Regions from separate parts of the Pseudoalteromonas tunicata genome, predicted to be linked through region 2. Evidence: predicted binding sites of a transcription regulator. Region 2 holds the regulator's gene; the other holds the start of a gene.
The links. Region 2 encodes MetJ, which represses methionine synthesis genes. Its sites were predicted from a motif close to TAGACGTCTAGACGTCTA; they were not measured.

Region 1: PTUN_RS03980 (methylenetetrahydrofolate reductase) is a predicted target of MetJ. The motif match lies at 2,239-2,256, and genes of this name have one in related genera.

What each region holds. Positions count from the first base shown of each region.
Region 1 covers NZ_CP011032.1:847,718-855,258, forward strand. Annotated here, with positions in the region: gene PTUN_RS22110 (OmpA family protein) at 1-328, shown strand, start outside; gene PTUN_RS03975 (response regulator transcription factor) at 325-1,011, opposite strand; gene PTUN_RS03980 (methylenetetrahydrofolate reductase) at 1,241-2,197, opposite strand; gene PTUN_RS03985 (M16 family metallopeptidase) at 2,520-5,336, shown strand; gene PTUN_RS03990 (putative porin) at 5,719-6,492, shown strand; gene PTUN_RS03995 (S41 family peptidase) at 6,533-7,541, opposite strand, start outside.
Region 2 covers NZ_CP011032.1:3,468,394-3,475,934, forward strand. Annotated here, with positions in the region: gene PTUN_RS15695 (penicillin-binding protein 1A) at 1-1,138, shown strand, start outside; gene metL (bifunctional aspartate kinase/homoserine dehydrogenase II) at 1,198-3,543, opposite strand; gene metB (cystathionine gamma-synthase) at 3,550-4,815, opposite strand; gene metJ (met regulon transcriptional regulator MetJ) at 5,060-5,383, shown strand; gene PTUN_RS15715 (malic enzyme-like NAD(P)-binding protein) at 5,426-6,667, opposite strand; gene hemN (oxygen-independent coproporphyrinogen III oxidase) at 7,266-7,541, shown strand, end outside.

The DNA.
Region 1 (7,541 bases), 1.4 Mb from region 2:
GCAATTTAGAACGGGTAGTGCACAACTTGAACCTGTTTATAGTGAACAGCTCAATAGCATTGTTAGTTTAGTTAAAAGTACCGACTATTTAGCGATTGAGCTACAAGGTTTTGCAGATCAAAGAGGGCTTGAGCAGGAAAACCGAAGCTTATCATTAGCGCGTTCGCATAGCGTTGCACAATACCTTAACAATCAAGGGATTGTGCAACAGCGGATCAGTGTTGCGGGTCTTGGCGATGAGCAAGCTGTCTATCAAGTCACGGATCCTGAAGGGTTGTTTTTCGATCGCCGGGTGATTGTGAAATTAATCGATACGCGTTCGGGCTAATTTAGCTCTGCCGTACTTTGTATCGTCGGTGGTAAAAACTTTTGTGCCCAGTTAGCCAGTTCAATTCGGTTACGGGCATTAGTTTTACGAAAAGCGCTATAAAGATGAGTTTTCACTGTGTGATCACTGATGTGCAGTTTTTCGGCCACATCTTTATTTTTAGCACCTTGTGAAACGAGTCTAATAATAGTGCGTTCACGATTGGTGAGTTTTTCAAGACTCATACTACTTTCATCTTGGCTTTGGTATTTTGGTTGTTGCGCTAACAAATTACTAAAAGCGTTACAGATTGAACTGCGTTTAAACCACAACTCGTTATTTAAAATTTTACTAATCCCTTTGAGTAAAATATCGGGAGTATCATTTTGATAAAAAATCCCTTTAATATTAGCCATTAATAATAATTGCTCAGAGATGCAGTGGCTTTTTGCGTTATAGACAATCACATTATTGTCACGGGCTAAGCTCATTAACTGCGCTGGGAGCATGTCATTCCAAGGCGTTTCTTTCGCGCACACTAGGTATAAATTAAATGGATTTTCGACTTGTTCATGAGGTAAAGAGGTGTCAACTTTTACATTACAACATAAGGTCTCGAGCACTTTAAGTAATACATTCACTGTGTGGGACTCGTGATGATGGGATGAAACTTGTAGATATACGTTTGATTCTTTCCAATTCACTTATAACTTCCTTTTATTTTGTTTGGTAAGAAGATTGTTTAAAGCGGAAAGCTAACGTACTCAATTGTGGTACATAAGTAAAATAATAAGTTAGATTAAAAAGGAATAAAAGTCAGCTGATTCAGATTAATGCAAATATAAAAATTAATATTTATCAATATGATAGCGTTGTCATTTTGAGGCCCAAGCTGGGGGCACAGCTTGAGCGAGATCGCTTGGTTATGATGGGTTAAGCAATTTGTTTTTCAGCAAGGTTTAATTCCATAGTCGCTTTTAATAAGCGGTATAAATTAATCGATGCATCAATCTCTTCTTTACGATTTGTTAGGCTTTCAATATTTAAACCCAGCGGCACATCTAAATGAGCACAGCTGCGTAAAATCTGATTGAGGTTTTCACGACAAATTCGAATTGATTCATTAAGTGAATCATCAGCATCTAGAATGCGCCATTTTGTTGCTTCTGGTACAGCAATTCCTAACCACTGCATAAACTGTAAGGTTTTTTCGCCGCCACACGGGGTGAAAGTTAAGATCACGCGATTGGGCTTAATGCCTTCTTGGCGACAAGTACGAGCATAACTGGTTATTAAGTCGATTGTTGCCTGGGCATCGTACACAGCTTGCGAGATAAAAAACTTACAACCTTGCTGGGTTTTTTCGATTAAGCGACTGTGCTCATTACGCTTTGACGCATGTCGCTCTGCAATCGTAACCCCACCTAAAAAGAAGTCTTGTTCACTTTGGGCAAGAGTTTGGTACGCATCGGGTAAGCTCAGTTTAATGTCGCCTTCAGACGATGGACTCCCTACTAATACTAAATTTTTAAGATTGAACTCTTTTTTGGTTTCGTTAAGCCAAGTTTTGAATTCTGCTACACCACGTTGCGCCACGCTCTTGTAAGTGATTACATCAAGTTCAGATAAATTACTGAGTAACTGGCTGTATTCACGCGGATCGACCGTTTGTTTAAATGGAAATGGGCGCGGTGCACTAATGCGGCTGCTTTCGTCTTGAATGTCATAAATTACTACACCATCGTATTCAATTTCATGTAAACGACTGAGTAATTTTTGTGCGATCATTTCTAATTGGGCTTTATCAGTATCAATTTTTGGTGGTGTGGTACCAATCAGGTAGACACCTTGATTTGCATCTTCAATTTTCTCTTGTAACGATAAAGCCATGATCCTGTCCTAACGAATTTCAATCTATGCAGCTAATATAGCAGCCATTTAGACGTCTAGATAGAAATTTTTAGTGAAAGTTTTTCATCAAAGTTGAATTTTTTTCATTTTGCTATGACATAGCTGCACAAATATTTACAAACTTTTGTCGTATTTATTCGCTCCAAGGCATTTGGTTTTGCATAATAGCCCTCGAAAAATAAACCTTAATCAAGGGAAAATCATGAAATTTAAACTACTTGCAACTGCACTGGCTGTATCGGCAACTTTGTCTGGCTGTGTTGTACACGTTGATGCTGGCAATAAAAATAATAAAGCGGCCATGGCGCCAACCGTGCAGTCTGTTGCTGCCAATACTCAAGTTAAAAGCGGCAGTGATAAAGTATTCTCACAAAACTATGTACTAGAAGAACTCCCTAATGGTTTGCGTGTGATGATTGTTAAAACCGATTATCCTGATGTTGTTTCATTGCAAATTCCTGTATCGGTTGGTTCACGTAATGAAGTTGAAGCGGGTAAAACGGGTTTTGCTCATTTTTTTGAACACATGATGTTTAAAGGCTCTGAAAAATACCCACAAGATGTTTACTCTGATATTTTGAAAAATTCAGGGGTCGATAACCGTGCTTACACTACCAACGACTATACCAACTATCATCTCAATTTCTCAAAAGAGCATTTAGATAAAGTACTTGAAATAGAAGCGGATATTTTCCAAAACCTGACTTATACGGAAGAGCAGTTCCGCACCGAAGCTTTAACCGTAAAAGGCGAATACTTAAAAAATAATGCGAGCCCAATTCGTAAGTTGTTATCTGCAGTGCGAAATGAAGCGTTCGAACAGCATACTTATAAACACACCACTATGGGCTTTTTTAAAGATATTGAAGCCATGCCAGACCAATCGGCTTATGGTAAAGAGTTCTTTAAAAAGTTTTATAAGCCAGAATATGTATCTTTAGTGATTGTTGGTGATGTTGATCCGCACGCAACCATGAAGATGGTAAAAAAACATTGGGGCAATTGGCAAAAAGGCAATTATGTTGCCGATATTCCTGTAGAGCCAAAACAACAAGCGGCCAAATATATTCACGAGAAAAACGATGGCTTACCGGGCCATTGGTTATTAGTGTCGTATAAAGGCACTGCGTGGCAACCAAAACAAAAAGACCGCGCTGCACTTGATTTGATTTCTCAGCTTTATTTCTCAAATAATTCAGCACTGTATCAAGATTTAGTCGTTGATAAACAAATTGCTAGCCAAATGTTTACCTACAATGCTGAAACCAAAGATCCCGGTTTATTGCATGTATTTGTCAAAGTTGAAAAAGAGCAAGACTTAGCGGTAGTGCGTGATGCCATTAACCAAACCTATGCAAAAGCACGGACCGAGCTGGTTGATGCTGATAAACTAGCTAGCCTTAAATCAAACTTAAAGTACAGTTTTGTGGGTGGGCTTGACTCATCAGAAGCGATTGCATCAACTCTAGCGACTTACATGCACTTTGAGCGTGACCCAGAAGTGATTAACGACTTGTACGCGACCGCAGATGCTATCTCAGCGCAAGACATCAAAGACATTGCTAATAAGTACTTTGTTGATGAAGCGCGTACAACTGTGACTATGTCAGATTTAGCCAGCATCAAAGGTTTTGAACAAGAAGTGAACCTTAATGCATTAGTCGCAGAGCTTAATAATAAACCTACAGATGTGGCGTTTAATGTTCTTGATAAAAGTAATGATTCACCTTTGGTGGATGTAAACTTTTTATTCTATACCGGCGCAGCGGCTGATCCGGTTGGGAAAAAGGGCTTAGCAGCATTGACGGTGAATTTACTTGCCAATGGTGGTTCACAAAGTCGTTCATATCAGGATATCAAACAAGCCATGTATCCTATAGCTGGCAGCTTTGATGGCCAGCTTGATAAAGAAATGATCTCGTTACGTGGCCGTGTTCATAAAGATAATGCCGCAGCTTGGTATGCGTTAGTGAGCGATCAATTACTTAATCCTGGTTTTCGTGAAGATGATTTTAAGCGTCTGAAAAAAGAGCAAATTGATGGCTTAAAATCGGGCTTAAAAGCAGCAAATGATGAAGAGCTAGGTAAAGAAGTGCTTTATCATAAATTGTACCAAGGTCATGCTTATGAAAGTTACAATTATGGTGATTTATCAGATTTAGAATCGATCACCCTTGATGATGTAAAAGCGTTTTATCGCGCCGAGTTTACTCAAGCTAAGCTCAATCTTGGTATTACAGGCTCTTTACCTAGTGCCGTGAAAAGTAAAATGCTGCAAGACTTATCTCGTTTGCCAAAAGGGAATGAAAAACGCCTGAATATTGAAGATGCACCTAAGTTAGTCGGTCGCCACGCCACAATTGTTGAAAAAACTGCACAATCAACAGCTGTGTCGTTTGGCTTTCCAATTGAGACTATTCGTAGCGACAAAGATTGGGCAGCACTTTGGTTAGTCCGTTCTTACTTTGGTGAGCACAGAAGCTCAAACAGCTTTTTATATGAGCGGATCCGCCAAGTACGTGGTATGAACTATGGTGACTATTCTTATATTGAATACTTCCCTCGTGGTAGCTCACAAACGAAGCCAGATGCAAACTTAGGTCGTTCAGAGCAAATTTTCCAAGTCTGGTTACGTCCACTGCGTTCCAATAACGATGCCCATTTTGCTACCCGCACCGCGATGTTTGAGCTTGATAAATTAATCAAAGCGGGCATGAGTAAAGAAAACTTCGAAGCGACCCGTAATTTCTTAGTTAACTTTGTGCCGCAGTTAGTTGCAAGCCAAGATCGCCAACTCGGTTATGCACTCGATAGCCAGTTTTATCAAACGGATGAGTTTGTAAGTTATGTGCGTAAGCAACTTTCGAGTCTCACAGTGGATGATGTGAACCGTGTTATTCGTGACAATTTACAAACCGATAATATTCAGTTTGTATTTGTAACCGGTGATGGCAAAGACATGGCAAAACGTTTAACCACCGAGCAAGCCTCGCCACTGAAATACAATTCAGATAAACCAGCAGCGCTTATCAATGAAGATAGAATCATCGAAAGCTACCCGCTAAAATTGAATAAAAAACAGGTTGAAGTGCTCGATATTGAAAAAGTGTTTTTATAATTAATTTATAAAACAGCTTAATAAGCGAAACCAGCCCGCGTAAATCGCGGGCTTTTTATAAGTCAAACTTAGTTATTTAGTATTGATAGATGAAAAATAACTAATTATTTATCATGATGAATGCGTTTTTTTACTCGCATTATTTTGTTTTTCGAAATAACACTGGCGGTTTTAAATTGATAAAGAAAAATGCTTTTTCAGGCTAAGACTGACATATAGCTGTACTTGTTATTTTTTTGTCATGCGCTGTCACAAATGTGAACGATGTTAACAGGGTTACGAGTGTTAAAAAAAGGTGTTGTAAATCATGGCTTTTACCAGGTTGCACTTTTGAAATAGCTAATTATAATGCCCACAAATTTACTTCACATGGAATGTAGCAATGAAAAAAACTTTACTAGCAACGTTATTATTTTCAGGGGCGACTTTTGCCCAAAATTATCAGTCAATTTCTGAAGCCGCTTATGTCAATGTAGAAGATGCTGATTTATATCGTATCGGCACTTTGTATTATTTTTCTGGGCGTAATACCCTTGGTCCATTAGATCAATTTTCTTATATCAATACACATAACAACGTATTTGGTTCGTTTACTGATGATGAATCAAATAATCAATATCATGTTGGTGGCGAATTCTTTAAAGACCAATTTGCAGTAGCTGGTCAATTTATTCGTCATGACTATGACTCAGATGCTACTAATGTATTACAAGCTTCTTTAGGTTACTTTTTTAGCTCAGATTTTATCGCACGCGTACATGTTATTGATGTTGAAGATGGCGATACTGATTTTTCTTTCTCAGCGCAATATAATCTTGATTTAAATACTACTGATTATTTAGGTTTTACCGCTTCAACAGATGATGAACTCGATACCATCTCGTTAGCAACTAAATATTTTAAAGCTCTTAATAATGGTCAATATCTGACAGCGGGTCTTAATTTGTCGGTTGGTGATGTTGATAGCTGGAGCTTAGATGGTCGTTATTATTTTACTAGCAAAACATCTGCGTTTGCTAAACTAGATAAATACGATAATGTTGAAGTAGGTGCAAAGCACTTTTTTAATAACAACATCGCGTTAGCTGCAAGCTACGGTAATAACTTTGATCATAGCTACGATTTATATCGTTTAACGCTTTCTGCACAGTTTTAATAGATACTTCAAAAAGCCCGCGAAAATCGCGGGCTTTTTATTATAAGCGCTGCAGTGTGTGAGCTAAATTGCTGAGATTAATCTCTGTAAAGTTTGTTTTATCAATAGGCAATGCAATATCAAGGACCGTTTTATCTCCTTCTCGTATTTTTCCTTTAGGGGTAACAGTTTTTGACAGTGGCATTCTAAAAGTCACTAAAGGGGTGGCATCTTCAAATTGCAACGAGCGGCCCTCACCATAAACGGCACTTTTTATTTCACCTGAAGAAGTGATGTAGACTGTTGCATTGACTCTTGCATAGGTACCATCCGTTGCTGGATATTGACCTAAAGTGGTTGCCCCCGCATAACTGCGCATTCTCCAGACAAAATCATCACACGAGCTAACGCAGTGTTCATTAATTACTACTAGCATCTTTTTATAGGCAATCGGATTGATTGATGATGGGATCTGCTTATTTTCGCATAGCGCACTGCCTCTGCAAAAATCAGCCCTGATAGGGAGATATTCTGAGGTATTTAATTGTGCTTTTATGATTGTTTGATACCACTTTTCGGCTTGAACACTTGAATAAAAAGCCGATGCTCGTGTATCCGGGTCTTGAAGTTCAAGAATATTTTTATAGGTGATCAAATTATCGTAAAAGCCTGCGTGAGTAAGTGCTGCAATCCAAGGCGTGTTTTCACTACCGCCGCCATTGTTTTGCATATCAATAACTAAATAATCTTTAAAGTTTGTTTGGGTTATTTTTTTTATTGCATTGATATCGTTGCACATACCAGCAGAATTAGGCTTTAGGCAGTATATATCATCATTTTCTGCGCCCCATGGGCCAAATTCATTAATTTTTAAGACATAACTTTTATTTGTTTGATACAAGCACGATTGACTGCCTTGGTAAGCAAGCGTTAAGTCAAGGCTGGGATATCGGCTTTTACACGCTTTTGATTCGGTTTCACTGGTCTGGCTTTGCGTAATTTGAGAGTGTTCGATGTGTTGCTGACTGCCATTTTGGTAGGTAATGGTTAGTGTGGTTGCAGGCTTAGCA
Region 2 (7,541 bases):
AAAAGCCATTGTTGGTGGCTACAGCTTTGAACAAAGTCAGTACAACAGAGCGGTACAAGCCAAAAGGCAGGTCGGCTCAAACATAAAACCTTTTATTTATTCTGCCGCATTAGAAAATGGATTCACCCTTGCTAGCATAGTAAATGATGCTCCAATTAATAAATGGGACGAAACAAATGGCACGGCTTGGCGGCCAAAGAATGATCCTGAGGTTTATGTTGGCCCAATCCGTGTTAGACGCGCACTTGGAGAATCTAAAAACGTTATTTCAGTCCGATTGTTAAGGGCTGTGGGACTAAGCAAAACCGCTGATTACCTGTTAAATTTTGGTTTTAATCCAGCTGATATCCAACGTAATGAATCACTAGCGCTTGGTAGTATTTCACTCACCCCTCTTGAACTTGCAACTGGAATGGCAACTTTTGCCAACGGCGGTCATTTAATCGAGCCATATTTTATTAGTCGTATTGATGATGCAAATAACAAAACCATCAGACAAGCACAACCTTTAGTAGCCTGCGCTGAGTGTTCAAACGATGAAATTAAGGATAGTTTTCATTACGCCCCGCGCGTGATCAGCGTCCAAAACTCATTTTTAATTGCAGATGCCTTAAAAAGTGGTATCTGGGGTGGCGGTAGCTGGAAACATAAAACCTCTTGGCGAGGTACGGGCTGGCGCGCTCAAAAATTAAATCGCCATGATTTATCAGGTAAAACTGGTACCACTAATGATGCTGTGGATACTTGGTTTACTGGTTTTAATCGCGACCTGCTTACCACAACCTGGGTCGGTTTTGACAGCCCTGGAATTAGCCTTGGTCGAACAAGTTACAACAGTAACTTAGATAAAAATCAAACCTTTCTTGGTGAATCGGGAGCGAAAACGGCTTTGCCAGCTTGGATAGGGTTTATGGAATTTGCGTTACAAGACATGCCAATTTCAAATGTTTACCAACCCGATGGGTTAATCTCGGTGCGTATTGATTATGCATCAGGATTATTAAGCGATAAAACAGACCATACAAGTGGATTTGAGTTTTTTACCAAAGAAACGGTGCCAACTCAATATGCACAACCAAAAGCAGAAGCTATTTTCGAAGTGAGCTCACCAGAGCCGGAAGATGATGAGTTGTTTTAACAACTCAAAATTAATTACAAAAAAGGCGCAATAGCGCCTTTTTATTATTTTAGTGTAGGTTATTTAGCTAACGAAACACATAACCAATATAAATCAGAATGCACACCCGCAGCCGTCACCTCTTTGCCGGCTCCCGGACCTTGGATCACCAAAGGATTATCTTGGTACCAACGGCTGTTAATGACAAAGATGTTATCACCTGGCTTTAAGGTTGCTAAAGAATCTTGTTTCGCAACACCTTGCAAGCCAACTTGAGCTGTCACTTTATCATCCGATAAAACCAATTCAGCAACATAACGCAATACTTTATCTTCTAACGCAGCCTTTGCAGCAAGCTCGCTGACATAAGTATCAAGTAATGCAAGATTATCAACAAAAAATTCCCAATCACCGTTACTTAAAGCTTCGGGCATTAAAGGCGAAAGCACAATGTCATCAAGCTCTAAGTTTAAACCCAACTCTCTGGCTAAAATAAGTAACTTACGCTGTACATCTCGGCCAGAAAGATCTTCTCTCGGGTCGGGCTCACTATAACCCATCGCTTTGGCTTGCATAACTAATTCAGAAAAAGGCACTTCAGCGGTATATTGGCTGCAAAGCCAAGATAACGTACCAGAAAAAACACCGCTAAGCCTTTGCACTTTATCACCAGAGTTTTGTAAATCATTTAATGCAAAGTTAATCGGTAACCCAGCTCCAACCGACGTATTATAACGCCACTGCAAGTTACGCTGCTTTAAGCTTTGTTGTAATTGCTCATACCAAGCAAGTGGAGCTGTTCCAGCGTATTTATTGGCACAAATAAGGTGGCAGTTATGAGCAACAAACTGAGGATACAATTGACTAAACTGCTCACTTGCTGTGATATCAATCACTAACTTATGCTCATAATCTAGCTCAGCTAAATGACTTAATAATTCAGCTTCATGGTATGACACCGCATGAGTCTGCCAAGCAGCTTGCCAATTTTGCACATCAATCCCAGTAGGATTAAATAACATTTGCTCGCTGCGTATTAAGCCAACCAGCTTCACGGGCAATAATTGATTTAAACGACTTAACTGCTCTTTTAACTGCTCTAAGAATACGGTACCTACATTGCCCAAGCCCGCCACAACCACAGCCAACTCTTGTGAAACACTGACTAACTTATCATGCAAAATTGTTAATCTGTCAGTATCTAACTGCTGCTCACAAAGCAGAATACAATAATCTTCATGACTATAAATAAAACGTAAATTAACGTTATTTTCTGCCAAAATTACTTTTGCCGATTGCGCTAATTGATGGCCATCTCCATGCTGACACACCAAGGCAATACCCGACACATTTGACTCAACTAGATTACAACGCCCAGCCAACAGAGTTAAAACTTGATGACCTAAAGCAGCTGGCACAAGTAAATATACCTCATCTTTTTCCACAAAATGATGAAGTGCGTGCTGTACTATCCGACTTAGCTCACCCACTTCACCTTCATGTAAATCTGCAACTTTTAATAAATCGTAATGATCTAGATTGGTGATAAAACGTTTTTGTTTCGCAAATCCTTCTTTTACGATTTCAGTCGCCGCACTGCTACTATCAAAACTACTGCGCACAACAAGTTTAATATCAGTGTCTTTAAGCGGGGTTAGTGTTTTGGCATGTAAAACTGGATTTCCCAAACGAGCAAGCAAATTTGCTTGACCACGGCAAATTTTACCATAACGAATCGCTTGTTTTACTTTGCGAGGATCAGTACTAAATACACCTTGGGTATCAGTCCAAATTGAAACACTCTCAGCACAGATATAACGCGCAAATAAAGTCGCACTATAGTCACTCCCATTACGACCGAGTGTAATGGTTTGCCCTTGTTCATCACTTGCGATAAAACCTGTAACAACATTATATTTTGTTGCACTAAATTGCCCACAGGCAATTACGTTTTTCTCATGTTGCAATACACCTTGCGCTAAGGTCAGCAGCTCTCTGGCATCAAAGCTTTGTGCTGCAACATTTAGCTGCTGTAAATATAAACCTAATAACCGTGCAGACCACAGCTCACCATGCGCTAAAAGATGAGCCTCTTGTAAATGTTGCGAGGCAATTTTTTCGCCTATCGAAATAAGCTCGGCATCCAACAGCTCAAGCGCTGAATCTTTATAAGAATCAGTTAATAAATCAGCAATTAATTCAAACTGATTTGCCGAAAGTAATGCTAAAACATCCGATATAGCCTGCTGATCGGCTTGGCGATAACTCTGCCAAAGCTTAACTAAGGTATCAGTCGTTTTACCTGCGGCTGAAACTACAACAACATCACCAAGTGCCGCTTGCTGTAAAATAATATTAGTCACTGCATGATAGCGCTTGGCACTACTTAAGCTTGAACCACCAAATTTGTGTACTGAACGAGTCATCTTAAATTACCATAATGCAACGTGAGCAGGGCTAAAACAAAATGCGGCTGAAGAGTTATTTTGCTCATCTGCTTTAACTGGCTTTGGCTCAGCTACTGGCTGGCCCTTATCTTCACCAGGGCGAGTTTCAGAAAAGTTTCGCTCTAAATCTGCGAGTAAATCTTCAATATCCTCAATACCCACTGAAATACGAATTAAAGTATCACCTACCCCAGCCTCTAAACGAGCCTGAGGATCCATTCCTGCATGAGTCATAGTCGCTGGATGGCAAATTAAGCTTTCAACGCCACCTAAAGACTCAGCCAAGGTGAAGTGCTTGCAATTAGTTAAAAAACGAGCTGCATCGTTGATATCACCTTTAATATCAAAACTAACCATACCGCCAAAACCACGCTGTTGCTGTTTAGCTAATTGATGTTGCGGGTGAGATTCAAGCCCAGGGTAATAAACACTTTTAACAAAAGGGCTACGCTCTAAATATTCGGCGATTAAAAAGGCATTTTGCTCATGTTGCTTGATCCGGACATTCAAAGTGCGAATACCGCGCAAAGTTAAATAACTATCAAATGGTGCGCCGGTAATGCCAATATTATTAGCCCACCAAGCAAGCTCATCACCAAGCTCTTGAGTACGAGCAATCACCGCACCACCAACAACATCCGAGTGTCCATTAATATATTTAGTTGTTGAATGCACAACAACATCAACACCAAATTCAATAGGATTTTGCAATGCTGGCGATAAAAACGTGTTATCCGCAGCAACTAAAGCACCACATTTTTTTGCTGTAGCAACAACTTTAGCAATATCAGTTAAACGTAAAAGCGGATTACTTGGCGTCTCAATCCAAATTAACTTAGGTTTAATTTGTTCAATATCATCAAAACTCTTATCTAGAGTAAAATTAACAACTTTTAATTTTAATAAGCCACGCTTTTCTAAACTAGTGAAAAGACGATAACTACCACCATAACAATCATGAGGGATCACTAAAGTGTCTTGGCTTGATAACAGCTGAGTCACTAAATGAACCGCAGCCATGCCTGTTGCGGTAACTATACCTTTTGCGCCACCTTCAAGCTCAGCTAATGTTTCAGCTAAGATATCTCGAGTTGGATTACCACTGCGGCCATAATCATATGCGCGCTTGGTATTAAAATCGGCAAAAGAATAAGTTGTTGATAAATATAGAGGTGGCACGACTGCGCCGTGATGTTTATCAGCTTCTATTCCTTTACGGACTGCGATAGTCGCTTTTTTGGTATCGTTCATTTTAAAACCCACAAACAGTTAGATGTTTAGACGTCTAAAAGGTTAAATTAACACAAGGCAGAAGTCAAAACATTTATACGTCTAAATAGCTAAATAAATGGTATTTGACTATATATTTTAAACCGATAAAATTTCGCCACGACAAAGCCAATAACTTTAGATTATAGATAATATTCTTTGGGATTTTTAATAATTACAACATTGGCAAACAAGGCACGCAGTTCAATTAAGGCAACCAATATTTATGGCAACAAAATGGAATGGTGAATATATTCACCCATATGCAGAACACGGTAAAAAATCTGAGCAAGTAAAAAAAATTACCGTTTCTATCCCACTAAATGTATTAAAAGTTTTAACCGATGAACGCACTCGTCGCCAAGTTAATAACTTACGCCACGCCACCAACAGTGAATTGTTATGTGAAGCATTTCTTCATGCTTTTACTGGTCAGCCACTGCCTAATGATGAAGATTTACGCAAAGATAACCCTGAGCACGTTCCAGCCGAAGTGCGCGACATAATGCTCAGAATGGGCTTAGAATTACCCGTTTTAGAAGACGAATAAAAAAAGCCTCAACTAAGTTGAGGCTTTTTTTTAACGTAAAAATTACTGCATGTAATTTTCAGGTAAAGGAATTCGCGCAACACCTGAAGCTACGGCAGCTTGCGCTACCGCTAATGCTACACGTGGCAACAAACGCGGATCCATTGGTTTTGGAATAATATAATGTGCGCCAAATTCTAACGAATCGACACCGGCAGCTTGCAATACTTCAGCAGGCACAGGCTCTTTAGCAATTTGACGAATTGCATTTACAGCAGCAATTTTCATTTCATCATTAATCCTTTTTGCCCTAACATCGAGCGCACCACGAAAAATAAACGGAAAACACAAAACATTATTAACTTGGTTTGGATAATCAGAACGACCTGTTGCCATAATTAAATCTGTACGCGCAGCATTAGCTTCATCAGGATGAATTTCAGGATCTGGATTTGAACAAGCAAATACCACTGGTTTATCAGCCATCAACTTTAAGTCATCAGCAGAAATTAAATTAGGGCCAGATACACCAACAAAGACATCGGCATCGGTAATTACATCTTGCAAGGTACGCTTATCAGTATTATTTGCAAACAGTTCTTTATACTCATTTAAATCATCACGACGGGTATGAATAACACCTTTGCGATCAAGCATATAAATATGTTCACGCTGAGCACCACATTTAATTAGCAACTCCATACATGCAATTGCAGCAGCGCCCGCACCCAAACAAACAATTTGTGCATCGTGCAGATTTTTGCCTTGAACTTCTAACGCATTAAGCATACCTGCAGCCGTCACAATCGCTGTACCGTGCTGATCATCATGAAATACTGGGATATCACAACGCTCAATTAGTGCTTTTTCAATTTCAAAACATTCAGGTGCCTTGATATCTTCAAGATTAATACCGCCAAATGTATCAGCAATATTTTCAACCGTATTAATAAAGTCTTCGGTAGTACGGTGCTTTACTTCAATATCGATAGAATCAATTCCAGCAAAACGCTTAAATAATAGTGCTTTACCTTCCATTACGGGCTTAGATGCTAATGGCCCTAAATTACCCAATCCTAAAATGGCAGTTCCATTTGAGATAACAGCAACTAAATTGCCCTTAGCGGTATATTTATAAGCATCGGCTGGATTTGCTGCGATTTCACGAACAGGTTCAGCAACGCCAGGGCTATAAGCTAGCGCAAGATCTTTTGCTGTTTCAGCTGGTTTAGTCAATTCAATACTGATTTTACCTGGAACGGGTTCGGCGTGGTATTTTAAAGCTTGTTCTCTAAAGTCTGACATGAGGCGATATTTTCCTGCAAGAAGTTAAGTGTGAGAGTGAGATAAAATTCGCTACTGAGTTTAACGATACCTGTATTAAGCAGAATTTCAAGTAAAATACTGTCAAACAACAAAAAACGATCATTTGCCTATATTCTACCTAATTTTAGTGATTTTACTCCCCTTTTCACAGAAATTCCCCTTACTAACAACTTATTTATGCATATTAATAAACAAAATTATGAATATAAAACCAACAAATACCACGTAAAACGCTATAAAAAAACACCTATCTATAACCGAAATAAGCACTCTTACAATTGATACAAGTTAAAATCAAAGTTCACCATAAAAACCATTATTAATGAAGGATAACCCACATATCACGAAAAATAATAACAGATATGACCAGATAAAAACCTTTTCCTCACCATCACTTAGTACTAAAAACAACCACCTTATAAACTCTTTTTTAAATGCCTAAACTGAATAAATTTTCATATTTAATCGTTAGTATTTTTACGATTACTTTTGGTTAGCTTGTGCCAGATCAAACTATGTTTGAGCTCGCCACTTATAATTTAAGCCTCATTCATCAGCATTATTTAAGGCATTCGTCGTGCAAAATACTATCGATTGGGATGATTCTCTGATCAAAAAATATAACGTATCTGGCCCAAGATATACCTCTTACCCCACGGCATTGTCATTTAATGACGGCTTTTCCAAACAAGATATGCTCAGCGCACTGGCGCAAACCAACAATAAAAAGCTATCTCTTTATATTCATATCCCTTTTTGTCATCAGCTGTGTTACTACTGCGGCTGCAATAAGATTGTGACACGCCATCAACACAAAGCAGACTTGTACCTCGATTATTTAGAACAAGAAATA